2 linked regions of the Alkalihalophilus pseudofirmus genome follow. The protein of the gene in region 2 interacts with the protein of the main gene of each other region in a pairwise test. Links are inferred from orthologs where the notes say so. Each region holds a gene or a part of one and is shown on either strand. Other genes may lie near its edges. The genes, in order: PQ478_RS06615 and PQ478_RS05225.

Region 1 (6,294 bases), 250 kb from region 2 along the record:
CTTCATTACGCAGAGAAGCAAGCTCTTCTTTTGTATCTGCCTCTTTATCATCTAATTCTGATTTGAGTTCTTCTTCGTTTGCTTTTTCAACGTTATTAACGATAACACCGATAAATAAGTTAAAGACAATAAATGTCCCTACTAAAATAAAGATGACAAAATAAATCCAAGACCACCAAACCTCTGCAAAAATCGGCCTCATGACACCGCTTGCCCAAGATTCAAGTGTAACAACTTGGAATAATGTTAATAAAGAAAGCTGTAAGTTACCAAAGTACTCAGGTGCTACAGAAGCAAATAACATCGTTCCAATCACAGCAAAAATATAGAAAATAATTCCCATCAGGATCATAATGTTTCCTAAAGCCGGGATGGTCATCAGCAAAGCATCGACTAAACGACGCAGAGAAGGAATGACAGAAATGGCACGTAATACGCGAAGAACGCGCAGGATACGAAGAACCGTTACAAAATGAGCACCGGCAAAGACATGACCGGCAAGAACGATTAATAAATCAAACCAGTTCCAGCTGCTTTTAAAAAAAGATTTAGTCGGTCTCGCTGCGATAAAACGCAGTGTAATCTCAATTGTAAATATCCAAAGTAAGGCTAAATCTGCTGCGTAGAACCAATCATTATAACCTTGATAAACAGTAGGATATGTTTCAAGGCCTACAATAATGGCATTAATGATAATCAAGGTAATAATAGTTGGGGTAAAGGCCTTATGAAAGACGATACGCTGAGCTAAGGCTACTAATGGTGGAACTTGTTGTTCGGCTGGATTGTTTTCCATTTACATAATAACTCCTTCTTGCATTTTATTCTGCTATTTCGATATGCACACTTTCCTATTTTACTAGATAAGAAGTCAACAAGACAAGCTGACGTTTCTTTTTATATATGTGCAATCCCTTCAGCAGTAATTGAAAACCGAAATCGAAATAACCACTTCGAAAGCGAGGTAAATTATTTCGTCATTCGGATTTATTCTGCTATGATCAATAATAATAGAAAAGGGAGGGTGAATATGAAAAAAGAATCACCTATTATTATTCTAGGGGCAGGGTTAACAGGACTATTTGCTGCACAAGAATTAAAAAAGAAAGGCATCCCGTCTCTTCTCATTGAAAAAGGGAGAAGTGTAGGGGGCAGGATGGCTACAAGAAGAATCCAAGGCGGTAGAGCCGATCATGGAGCTCAATTTTTTACAGCAAGATCAGATGTTATGAAAAGTTTAGTAGACAGCTGGATGGAAGAGGGCACTGTTAATGAGTGGACAAAGGGCTTTCACCAAATGGACCTAGGCGGTCAAGTTCATCTAGAGGCAGATGGTTATCCGCGGTATGTAGGCTCAACTGGTATGAACGCGCTTACAAAATCACTTGTTGATGAGAATGATATTCTTTTAAATCATCGTGCTGTTCATCTTGATTATCAAAAGCAACAATGGCAGTTGGAAGTCATAAATGAGCAGGATTCTGTAACAGAAACAATACAAGCGGCAGGAATTATATCAACCATTCCGATCCCTCAAGTCCTCACCTGGATGAACCTCGAGCTGTTAGAAAGTGATATAAAGATGGAGCTTGCAAATATTACGTATGATCCTTGCATTTGTTTGATGGTTACGTTAAGAAATGTCAGCAGAATTCCTCCTAAGGGCGGTATACAGGGAGATGGAAATGTAGCTTTTATAGGAGACAATCAACAAAAAGGAATATCGACCAAACCGATCATTACGATCCATGCCTCAGGAGAATGGAGTTCTAACAATTTCGATGCTGCCGATGACGAGGTCACTTCATCCTTATTAAAGCAAGTAGAATCACTCATCTCTCCTAATGAAGTAGAAGAAGTACAAGTGAAGAGGTGGAGGTATGCAAAGCCACGGTCACTATATCCAGACAGGGTGCTTGCTACAACATATCCGAGTCCTATAGTGTTTGCAGGAGATTGCTTTAAAGAAGGGAAAGTAGAAGGCGCTGTATTATCTGGAATGGAAGCAGGAAAACGAATGAGCAGGTACTTAAAGAAATAGAGGCTGGTGGCATAACTAACGTATATGACTCAGCATATGAACAAAGCGTTAGTATAGTGGATGAAACATAACGAAGATTCGAATGCGAAAAGAAGATGTTCACTGAAAAAATACTAGTTTGTGAGTTACAGGATAACCCCCTTCTCGCTCCGTTGATTGGAGCGGAAGGTACGAGACTCCTGCGGGAAGAGCGTTGGCCATGGGAGACCCCACAGGAGTGCAACGACGAGGAGGCTCCCGGTCCGCCCGCGGAAAGCGAGTACCTGCAGCGGAAATCAACAACTACTGTCAGGGCGAATCAGTGGCTTCAACTAAAGCAAAGTTGAGATTCCACCTGCCAAGCCTGAGGACTCGTGTTATCCCAGCCTCTATAATTATTTTGATTCTGTAAACACAGATCCTAATTCCTTCGAACGGGCAATGGCTTTTAAGATAGCATCATGCATGGCATCCTGGCCATTACGTTCACTTAAAAGCGTGATGCCAGCTTCCGTTGTTCCGTTTGGACTCATCACTTCCTCATATAATTCCCGAGATGATTTTGATGTGTCTTGAAGTCGTTTTCCAACTCCGACAACTGTTTGCGTAATTAAAGCTGTCGCTTCCTCACTTGTTAATCCACTCTCAACAGCCGCCTTCTCCATCGCTTCAATGAGATAATAAAAGTAAGCAGGGCCGCTGCCGGCTACGCCGGTGACAGCATCCATTTTTTCTTCTGGAACGACAGTTACCGTACCTACAGCTGAAAATAATAGCGACACCGTTTCTAAGTCATCACTTGTTGAATATCTGCCAGCACAGATGGCGGTTGCTGATGCTCCTACTTTAGCAGAAGTATTTGGCATCGTCCGAACCACTCTGCTCTTTGTGCCAGATAAATCCTCAATATAACTAGAAGGGATCCCTGCAATAACTGAAATAATCAGCTTATCGTTATTTACTTTCTCTTTAATTTCTCGTACAGCTTCTTCAATATTTTTAGGTTTCATCGCTAAAACAATAATTTCCGCTTGTTCCACAGCCCATGTACGGCTTGTGGTTGTTTGAATGTTGTATCTCATTTTTAATTTTTCGAGCTTATTTGTATCTGACAGGTTTGTGGCAATGATGTTATGTGGGTCTACGATTTGGTTTCGTATAAGTCCGCCAATGATTGCCTCTGCCATGGCACCTGCACCTAAAAAAGTAATCGTTTTATTAGTTAACATAAGTCACCTATCCTTTAATTTGTCCGTTCCCTAAAATCAGGTATTTGTTTGAAGTCAGGGCGTTCAGTCCCATTGGCCCTCTAGCATGTAATTTCTGTGTGCTTATTCCAATTTCGGCCCCAAAACCAAATTCAAATCCATCCGTAAACCTGGTTGACGCGTTGTGATAAATAGCAGCTGCATCCACAAAATTTTGGAATATATGGACATGTTCTTTAGTCTCGCTGATGATGGCTTCAGAATGTTTTGTGCCGTATTTTCGTATATGTCCAATCGCTTCATCAATAGAAGGGACGATTCGAACAGCAAGTTTTAAATCTAAATATTCATCTGCCCAATCAGATTCTGTGGCTTCCTTAACGCGCTCATCCATTGAACAAGCAGTCTGATCTCCGAAAAAGGTTACCCCTCTTTCTTCAAGTTGGTCAAGCAGACTTTGTAAATGTTCATTTGCAAAGTCTTGATGGATGATTACTGTTTCTGCTGCATTACATACAGATGGACGCTGTGTTTTCGCGTTGACGACAATTGATTTTGTTAGCTCGAAATCAGCTGAATGATCAACATAGATGTGACAATTTCCTACACCTGTCTCAATGACTGGGACGGTTGCTTTTTCAATGACTGCCTGAATTAAGGAAGCTCCCCCTCGTGGAATAAGTACATCTACATATTCGTTGCATGTAAATAGGTGTTCCGCCGTCGCTCGATTTGTATCTTCAATTAACTGAATCGTCTCTACAGGAAGTGAAACCTTTTTAAGCGCGCCTTGTAATACATTGACTAGGGCTATATTAGAATGAATGGCTGTAGAGCTGCCTCGTAAAATGACTGCATTTCCTGTTTTTAGACATAAGGCCGCTGCATCAACTGTGACATTCGGCCTTGCTTCATAAATCATGCCGACAACTCCTAGCGGCACGCGTACGTTTTGAATATGAAGCCCGTTAGGTCTTTCCCATTCACTCGTCACTTCACCTACAGGGTCATTTAGTTCTGCTACTTGTTCAGCGGCAGAGGCAATTTCTTCTAAACGGTCTGCAGTAAGAGTAAGGCGGTCAATCATCGTTTCACTCATCCCGTTTGCTCTTTGAGTTTCTACATCTTTTGCATTTTCATTTATTAAAAATTCCTGGTTTATTCTAAGTTCATCAGCAATGACTTTGAGAGCAGCATTTTTTTGATCTGTTGTTAAGTTTGCTAAAAGATGGGCAATTTCTTTTGCATTTTTTGCTTTTGTGTATACTTCATTCATTTCTAGATTCTCTCCTTTGTGAGTGGGACCCACTGATCACGGTGAATGGCCACTGGTTTAGTCAGCTTGATTTGTTCATTGGCTTGATTGCTTTGCATGCCTTTAATCAACATTAAATCACTAGCAGACAGTGTCGTTTGTCCTTTGCCAATGACTGCATTTTTTTCATTTACAATTTCAACGACATCATTTTCGTGAAAACGTCCAATAACGTCTACTACACCAACTGGCAGCAGGCTTTTGCCTTCAAAAAGCAAGGCTCGCTCTGCTCCTTTATCGATTTTGATTTGGCCAGATGCCTCAGAGTGCACTGCCAGCCATTGTTTAGAAGCGGGCATAACGCTCGCATGTTTGAATGATCCAATATACGTTCCATCACCTTTACCTAGCAAGAGATCTTCAAGTGTTGTCTCCCCGCTGGATTTTCCGATAAACACATTCACTCCAAAAGGGGTAGCTGTCTTAGCTGCCATTAGTTTAGATTTCATTCCACCTGTGCCGACCTTAGACCCTGAATCACCTGCATAAGCGAAAAGGTCTTCAGTTACTTCAGGAATATAGTGAAACTTTTTAGCGTTAGGGTTTTGATTTGGATTGGAATCATATAGACCATTCACATCCGTAATCATACAAAGGGCATCGGCATGTATAAACCCGCTGACTAGAGCGGAAAGCATGTCATTATCACCGAAAGTTAACTCTTCTATCGAAGTTGAGTCGTTTTCATTAATGATCGGAATAGCTGAACGCTTCAATAATTCAGTTAACGTTTGCAAGGCATTTTGGTAACGCTTCTGATCTTTAAAGTCTTCTCTAGTTAAAAGCAGCTGAGCAGCTGTAAGATCGTGTGCTGCAAATTCTGCAAGATAAGCTTGCATTAACAATCCTTGACCAACTGCAGCAGCAGCTTGTTTGCCTGCTGTTGTGGAAGGACGGGATGGATAACCGAGCGCAGAAAAACCTGCCGCTATTGCCCCAGAAGATACTAATACGACTTCATGGCCAAGTTTTTTTGCATAAGCAATGGCCCTGACATGCTCGCGTAATTTTGTCAGACATAGCGAGCCATTAGCGCCTGTAAGGGAGCTGCTTCCTACTTTCATAACTAATCGTTGACGGTTCATAATCAATGCCTTCTTTCTTTGGATCATTTATATTACATGCATCTTGTCTTTACTAAATAAAAAACCCTTCCATCCTTATCTATAAATAAGGACGGAAGGGTTGCATCCGCGGTACCACCTTGATTGGCATAAAATTATGCCCGCTCTAACATCCGTATCGTGGATGAGACGGTCAGGCTTTTACCAGACTGCTCAAGGGCAGGTTCCGCTACAACAGGGGTGATGGTCTTCTCAGCCGGTGAGACCACTCTCTTTTCACATGAAGTATGCGTACTATTCCCAATCAACGCACATTTGATTTAATTTTTATTATTATAATCATGCAAGCTTTTTTAGTCAAGTAGAAATCTGAAGATTCACACAACTTTAAAGCGCTTTCATAGAAAACTTTTGCTACTTATATTGGACCGGGTTACACTAATAAAGGATCCTTTATTATATGTAGGAGTGAGATCATGAGTGAGTTTACACGTCTAGAAAACAAAGTATTATGGATAACAGGTGCATCAAGCGGTCTAGGAAGACAATTAGCTATAGATGCGGCAGCCGCTGGTGCGGTCCTGGTGTTATTAGCTAGAAATGAAGCTAAGCTTAAAGAGGTGCAGCAAGTCATCCAAGAAACTTCCGGTCGAGCTCATATTTATACACTTGATATTAGCAAAACCG
Region 2 (6,066 bases):
TCCCATCAGAATAACTTTCAATCGCTTTAATCAACCCTATTGTACCGATTGAAATTAAATCTTCTGTGTCTTCTCTTGTATTCTCAAATTTTTTGACGATATGAGCAACAAGTCTTAAATTATGTTCAATGAGTAAATTTCTCGCCTCCGCATCCCCCTCTTGCATCAGCTTTAAGTATTTACGTTCATCGTCTTTTTTGAGCGGCTGCGGAAACGCGTTGTTTTTCACATAAGAAACAAACACAATCACTTCTTTTACAAAATAAGAAAGTGCCGCTAGCATTCCAGACACGACCTCACCCCCGCATTTGTCGTTTTTACATTCATATGTCGAATTGGGCTCGCCTGTGTCTGTACATAGAAAAAAACTTTTATTACACTCTTGCTAAAAACACATAAAGTTAGATATTGTGATTTAACTAAAAAAACGACGAATGATCGCCGTTTTTTTACCATTTATCCATTAACGGTTTGATTCATGGCAATCGTTAAACGCTCTTCTACTGCTTCTGCGTGACTGGTTAATTCTGAATCATCCAAGGTAGAAATTAAGTGAGTTGGTTTTGGCATTCCAATTTTTGTTACGCCATTTTCAACATACACAACCATCTTACATGGAAGAAAGTATCCTGCCAGCAAGTTCCTTGTCAGCACGTCTTTAGCAACTTTTGGATTACACACTTCAAGCACACGGAAATCTTCATCAAATGTTTGGCCTTTCTCTTCTAGTTTTCCTCGGAGATCAAAATCCCAAAGAACGCCGAATTCTTGCTCTTTTAAATTAGCTGTTAACTTCTCTACTGTCTCATTAATTGAATGTGGTGATTTAACTGTTACATGAAACATCACGATTCCTCCTTTAGTTAATACTCCTTATACCCCTACAACTATACATAACCTTTTTTCATACTTCTAAACTTAAAAATAACCTATCTCATCGTAGAATCATGAGATAGGCACTCGCTTAAATAGCATAATCGTTTGGAAGAAATAACTTTACTTGCTTTGGCCTGACATATACCGTATCAGCCGCCTTTAAGTTAAGTTGATCAAAGCGCTCCCTCATCATTTCTACTTCAATGATTTCATTCAAGCCTTCTTGCTCAAGTTCTATAAAGACAATTGGGCCTACTGCATGAATATGAGAGATTTTCGCCTGAATTGCATGCTCTTCTTTTTCCTTAAGAATCTCCATTTGGTGCGGACGAGCATATAAAGTTGCCTCAGAACTGTTCTTGCCGCCATATTGCGGAGTTAAAATACGGCTATTGCCTACTTCTAACGCTCCCTCCTTTAAACGTCCTGTAAATCGGTTTACATTCCCTAAGAAATCAAATACAAACGGACTATTTGGCTTTTCATACACATCATTTGGTGTACCAACCTGTTCAATTTTGCCGTTATTCATCACTACTACACGATCAGAAACATCAAGAGCTTCCTCCTGATCATGAGTAACAAAGACGCTCGTCACGTGAAATTCATCATGGAGTCTTCTAAGCCATCTTCTCAGATCCTTTCTCACCTTTGCATCTAGGGCGCCAAATGGTTCGTCAAGAAGGAGTACTCTCGGCTGAACTGCTAAGGCCCTTGCTAAAGCTACACGCTGCCTCTGGCCTCCAGATAATTGAGATGGATACCTCTTACCGAGCCCTTCTAATTTAACAAGACTTAATAATTCACTTACTTTTTCATGGATTTCTTTCTTACCCGGGCGTAATTTTCGAGGCCTGACTCTTAACCCGTAAGATATATTTTCTTCAACATTCATATGGGCAAAAAGTGCATAATGTTGAAAAACAAACCCTACTTGGCGGGAAGTGGGATCTACATTTGTCATTTCTTTCCCATCAAATGAAATCTCTCCTTTATCACTTTGCTCTAAACCTGCAATGATTCGAAGTAATGTGGTTTTTCCTGATCCTGATGGGCCCAGCAATGCAACAAGCTCCCCAGTCTGTATAGTTAAATCAATAGTATCAAGTGCTTGAAATGTACCAAACGACTTTGAGACGTTATGAATTTGAATTGACATATTTAAAACCTCCTACTTACTCATATGACGCCATTCTATGATGTTTTTAATAATCAAAGTGACAATAGCCAATATAGACATCAAGGATGCCACGGCAAATGCAGCGGTAAATTGATATTCGTTATATAGAATTTCAACATGCAGCGGCATGGTATTTGTTAAGCCGCGTATGTGACCTGATACAACAGAAACAGCACCAAACTCTCCAATTGCCCTTGCGTTACAAAGTGTGATCCCGTATAGAAGCCCCCACTTTATAGATGGAAGTGTGACATACCAGAATGTTTTCCATCCGTTCGCTCCAAGTGTTAAAGAAGCTTCTTCTGCAGCTGTACCTTGTGCTTGCATAACTGGTATTAATTCACGAGCAATAAATGGAATGGTAACAAACATCGTAGCCAAAACAATGCCTGGTACAGCAAAGATTATTTGAATATCACGCTCTAAAAACCACGGACCAAATAAGCCATGTACACTAAATAATAAAATAAACACCAGCCCCGCAATGACCGGGGAAACAGCAAATGGAAGATCAATGAGTGTTGTTAAAATGTTTTTCCCTTTAAATTGGAATTTAGAAATAGCCCATGCAGCTGCCACACCAAAAATTGTATTGAGCGGTACAGTAATTAATACAACTAGTAAAGTAAGTCTTATTGCCGAAAGCGCATCTGGCTCTGTAATAGAAGCAAAATATACAGCAGCGCCTTGTTCAAATGCTTTTATAAAAATAGCGACTAACGGCAGCAGTAATACAAGTGTTAAAAACGTTAAGGCTATACCAATTAACCCTATTCTTACCCAAGGTGATTCGGTAACAGCACGATTTGTAGATAGAGAATGATTTGTTGATACTTGAACTTGACCAGCCATAGCTTAATCCCCCTTATGACACTTGGCGGCGATGATTGGTCCACCACTGTAGAATATTAATGAGCAGTAACATGATAAATGAAACAACAAGCATCACAGCAGCAATCGCTGTCGCACCTGCGTAATCGAACTGTTCTAATTTTGTCATGATTAACAGAGGAGTGATTTCCGTCTGCATTGGCATATTTCCAGATATAAATACCACAGACCCATATTCACCTAGTGCTCTAGCAAAGGCTAAGGCAAAACCTGTTAATAATGCAGGAAGTAAAACAGGTGCAATCACTTTGGTAAACGTATGATATCTGTTTGCACCGAGGCTCGCTGATGCTTCTTCTACTTCCTTTTCAAGGCCTTGTAACACTGGCTGCACCATCCGTACAACAAATGGAAGCCCAATAAAGGTTAAGGCAAGCATTACCCCAAGCGGAGTAAAAGCAACTCGTATCCCAAAAATATCGAGGTATTGTCCTACCCACCCGTTTGTTGTGTATAAAGTAGTAAGCGCAATACCAGCCACTGCTGTCGGCAATGCAAATGGAAGATCTACTAATCCATCTATAATACGCTTGCCTGGAAACTGGTATCTTACAAGCACCCAGGCTACAATTAATCCAAAAATGGCGTTGATTATAGCTGCAGCAAACGCTGCCCCAAAACTTAATTTATAGGAAGCTACTACCCTCGGTTCTGTAACAACCTGCCAAAATTCATTCCAGCCCATTGTTGATGTGTTAATAAACACCATTGATAATGGGAGTAGAATAAGCAAGCCTAAATAAAACAGTGTAATCCCCATTGATAACCCAAAGCCTGGGAGAATACTAGGTTGTTTAAAGGTTAATGTCTTCTTCATTTTGGATATTCTCCTTTTTATCTACCTTGTAGGGGGAATCCCCCCTCACAAACGATTCCCTATGGTTGATAGATTTGATCAAATACACCGCCATCACTGAAATGCTTTTCTTGTGCAGAGCTCCAGCCACCAAACACCTCATCAATTGTAAATAAGTTTAACTCAGGGAACGTATCTGAATGGTCAGCAAGGATCTCTTCATTCCGAGGTCGGTAATAATGTTCAGCTGCAAGCTTTTGCCCCTCTACTGTATATAGAAAATCAAGGTAAGCTTCTGCTACTTCTCTCGTTCCTTTTTTATCGACAACATGATCAACTACGGTAACTGGTGGTTCTGCTAAGATACTTACTGATGGAAAGACGATTTCAAATTCATCTTCACCTAATTCATTTAAAGCAAGAAAGGCTTCATTTTCCCATGAAAGAAATACATCTCCAATTCCTCTTTCAACGAATGTGGTGGTTGCACCTCGAGCGCCTGAGTCTAGAACTGGCACGTTTTTATAAAGTTTTGAGACAAACTCTTCTGCCGCTTCTTCACTTCCATATTCTTCAAGCGCATACCCCCAAGCTGCTAAATAATTCCATCTTGCTCCTCCAGACGTTTTGGGATTAGGGGTAATTACCGATACATCTTCTTCGACTAAATCATCCCAATCCTCGATTTCAAGTGGATTGTCTTTCCTAACAAGAAAAACAATCGTTGAAGTATATGGCGTAGAATTATACTCAAGTCTCTCCTGCCAATCAGCAGGAATTAAGTCTCGCGTTTCATGAAGCATATCGATATCATAAGCAAGCGCTAAAGTGACAACGTCTGCATCAAGTCCATCTACTACAGATCGAGCTTGACTGCCGGAGCCCCCATGGGATTGCTGGATAGTAACCTTATCACCTGTTTCCTCCTCCCAATATTCACTGAACTTTTTATTGAAATCTGAGTACAATTCTCGGGTTGGATCATATGAGACATTGAGTAATTCAATTTTCCCTTCCCCACTTTTACTAGAAGTTGAAGCGGCTCCTTCAGTACCTGATGACTCCTCGCTTGAGCCGCATCCAACAAGCCCTGCCACTACTAAAGAAGTAAGTCCCAACCCTTTTAATCCTTTAATGATCGAATGATTCTTTCCCATGTCACTTTCGCCCCTTATGTGTATGATTTAATAGAAACCTGCTGTTATAGCAGATTACTATTTGGATAAAAATAAAAAGCTTCTATAAACAAGGACACTTCAAATAAGTTCCCTATATATAGAAGCCTTCGGTGGTCCGGTTGGCTCTTTCACACTATTTTTTCTTTCGTTGTTGCACAAAGCGAATCTTTTCTGTCGCATCTATCTGAGTGATCTGTCCATCATGTATGGTTATCACTACAGACCCAAACGCAATCTTTTGCAAAGCTTTTGTAATTTCTGTTAGCTTTTCTCCATCTACAGTGCTCATCTTAGATTACCTCCCTGTATGATCCAATGTTCCCTTCTACTAAATCGGCTAATGTTGTTCGATCAAGAACGTCCGCTACTGTGTCCCTGACAAGCCCCCATAAAGGCTTTAACATACAACTACCTTCTAAGGCACATTCCTGATAGGAAGTCACACTTACACAACTCATTGGAGCAAGAGGCCCTTCTAGCTTTCTTATTACTTCACCAATTTTAATGTCTTTAGGGGCTAGCTGCAGCATGAAGCCCCCTCTGGTACCTCGCTTGCTGTTAATATATCCTAAAGTTTTTAATTGGCTTAATAGTTTTTCTAAATATGCTGGCGTTACATGAGTGGCTTTACTAATTTCATCAACTGTCAGCCTTTCTTCCTTCTTAACAGCTAACATAATTAATGCTCTTAAACAATATTCCCCTTTACTTGAAACCTTCAATTCATCACCCCATATCCAATAAACTAGATAAGTTAAGTCGGCTTTAAGAAAAAATAAAAACCGAAAGCCATTTGTATTAGAGTTACAAAGGGCCTTCGGTTTATCCGATCAGCTTTAGTTGTTGTTCTATTATACACTATAATATTCAGATTATTCATATGTGTCAAGTAGGTTTTTAAAATAAAATGTATTTAACTATAAACTATGTAATCAGCTAAGTTTGGTGCATAAAAAAAGTGAAGCATTTCGCTTCACTTTATATTCCTATCTAGATATCATCCTTGCCTACTTCTCCAGGGATGTTATTATTTGTTTTCGACTTCGTGGAATTAGAACTCACTTCATCTTTCGCTTCAGCCACTTTATTTCCAATATCCACTACATCTTCTTTTAGGTCTTGTGCTTGATTCACAATATCCATCG

The links.
Region 1: the proteins of PQ478_RS05225 (region 2) and PQ478_RS06615 interact in binary tests that used the Escherichia coli proteins (3 or more experiments, as listed by UniProt). The link is inferred for Alkalihalophilus pseudofirmus from one-to-one orthologs.

What each region holds. Positions count from the first base shown.
Region 1 is NZ_CP117835.1:1,274,392-1,280,685, forward strand. What follows is about bases 2,381-5,378. They hold PQ478_RS06615 (glutamate-5-semialdehyde dehydrogenase), read right to left. Parts: upstream 4,505-5,378; coding sequence 3,257-4,504; downstream 2,381-3,256. Other genes in these bases: proC (pyrroline-5-carboxylate reductase), read right to left, coding at 2,416-3,249; proB (glutamate 5-kinase), read right to left, coding at 4,507-5,378. Outside these bases: PQ478_RS06600 (ion transporter), read right to left, coding at 1-796; PQ478_RS06605 (NAD(P)/FAD-dependent oxidoreductase), read left to right, coding at 1,031-2,041; more of proB, read right to left, coding at 5,379-5,628; PQ478_RS06625 (SDR family NAD(P)-dependent oxidoreductase), read left to right, coding at 6,084-6,294. UniProt on the Escherichia coli protein: Catalyzes the NADPH-dependent reduction of L-glutamate 5-phosphate into L-glutamate 5-semialdehyde and phosphate. The product spontaneously undergoes cyclization to form 1-pyrroline-5-carboxylate.
Region 2 is NZ_CP117835.1:1,019,169-1,025,234, reverse strand. Bases 1-2,770 are described here. They hold PQ478_RS05225 (sulfate/molybdate ABC transporter ATP-binding protein), read right to left. Parts: upstream 2,036-2,770; coding sequence 965-2,035; downstream 1-964. Other genes in these bases: cysW (sulfate ABC transporter permease subunit CysW), read right to left, coding at 2,048-2,770; PQ478_RS05230 (DUF302 domain-containing protein), read right to left, coding at 457-846; sigK (RNA polymerase sporulation sigma factor SigK), read right to left, coding at 1-292. In the rest of the region: more of cysW, read right to left, coding at 2,771-2,908; sulfate ABC transporter permease subunit CysT, read right to left, coding at 2,922-3,764; PQ478_RS05210 (sulfate ABC transporter substrate-binding protein), read right to left, coding at 3,824-4,900; PQ478_RS05205 (YezD family protein), read right to left, coding at 5,055-5,210; PQ478_RS05200 (RrF2 family transcriptional regulator), read right to left, coding at 5,212-5,643; PQ478_RS05195 (serine--tRNA ligase), read right to left, coding at 5,912-6,066. UniProt on the Escherichia coli protein: Part of the ABC transporter complex CysAWTP involved in sulfate/thiosulfate import. Responsible for energy coupling to the transport system.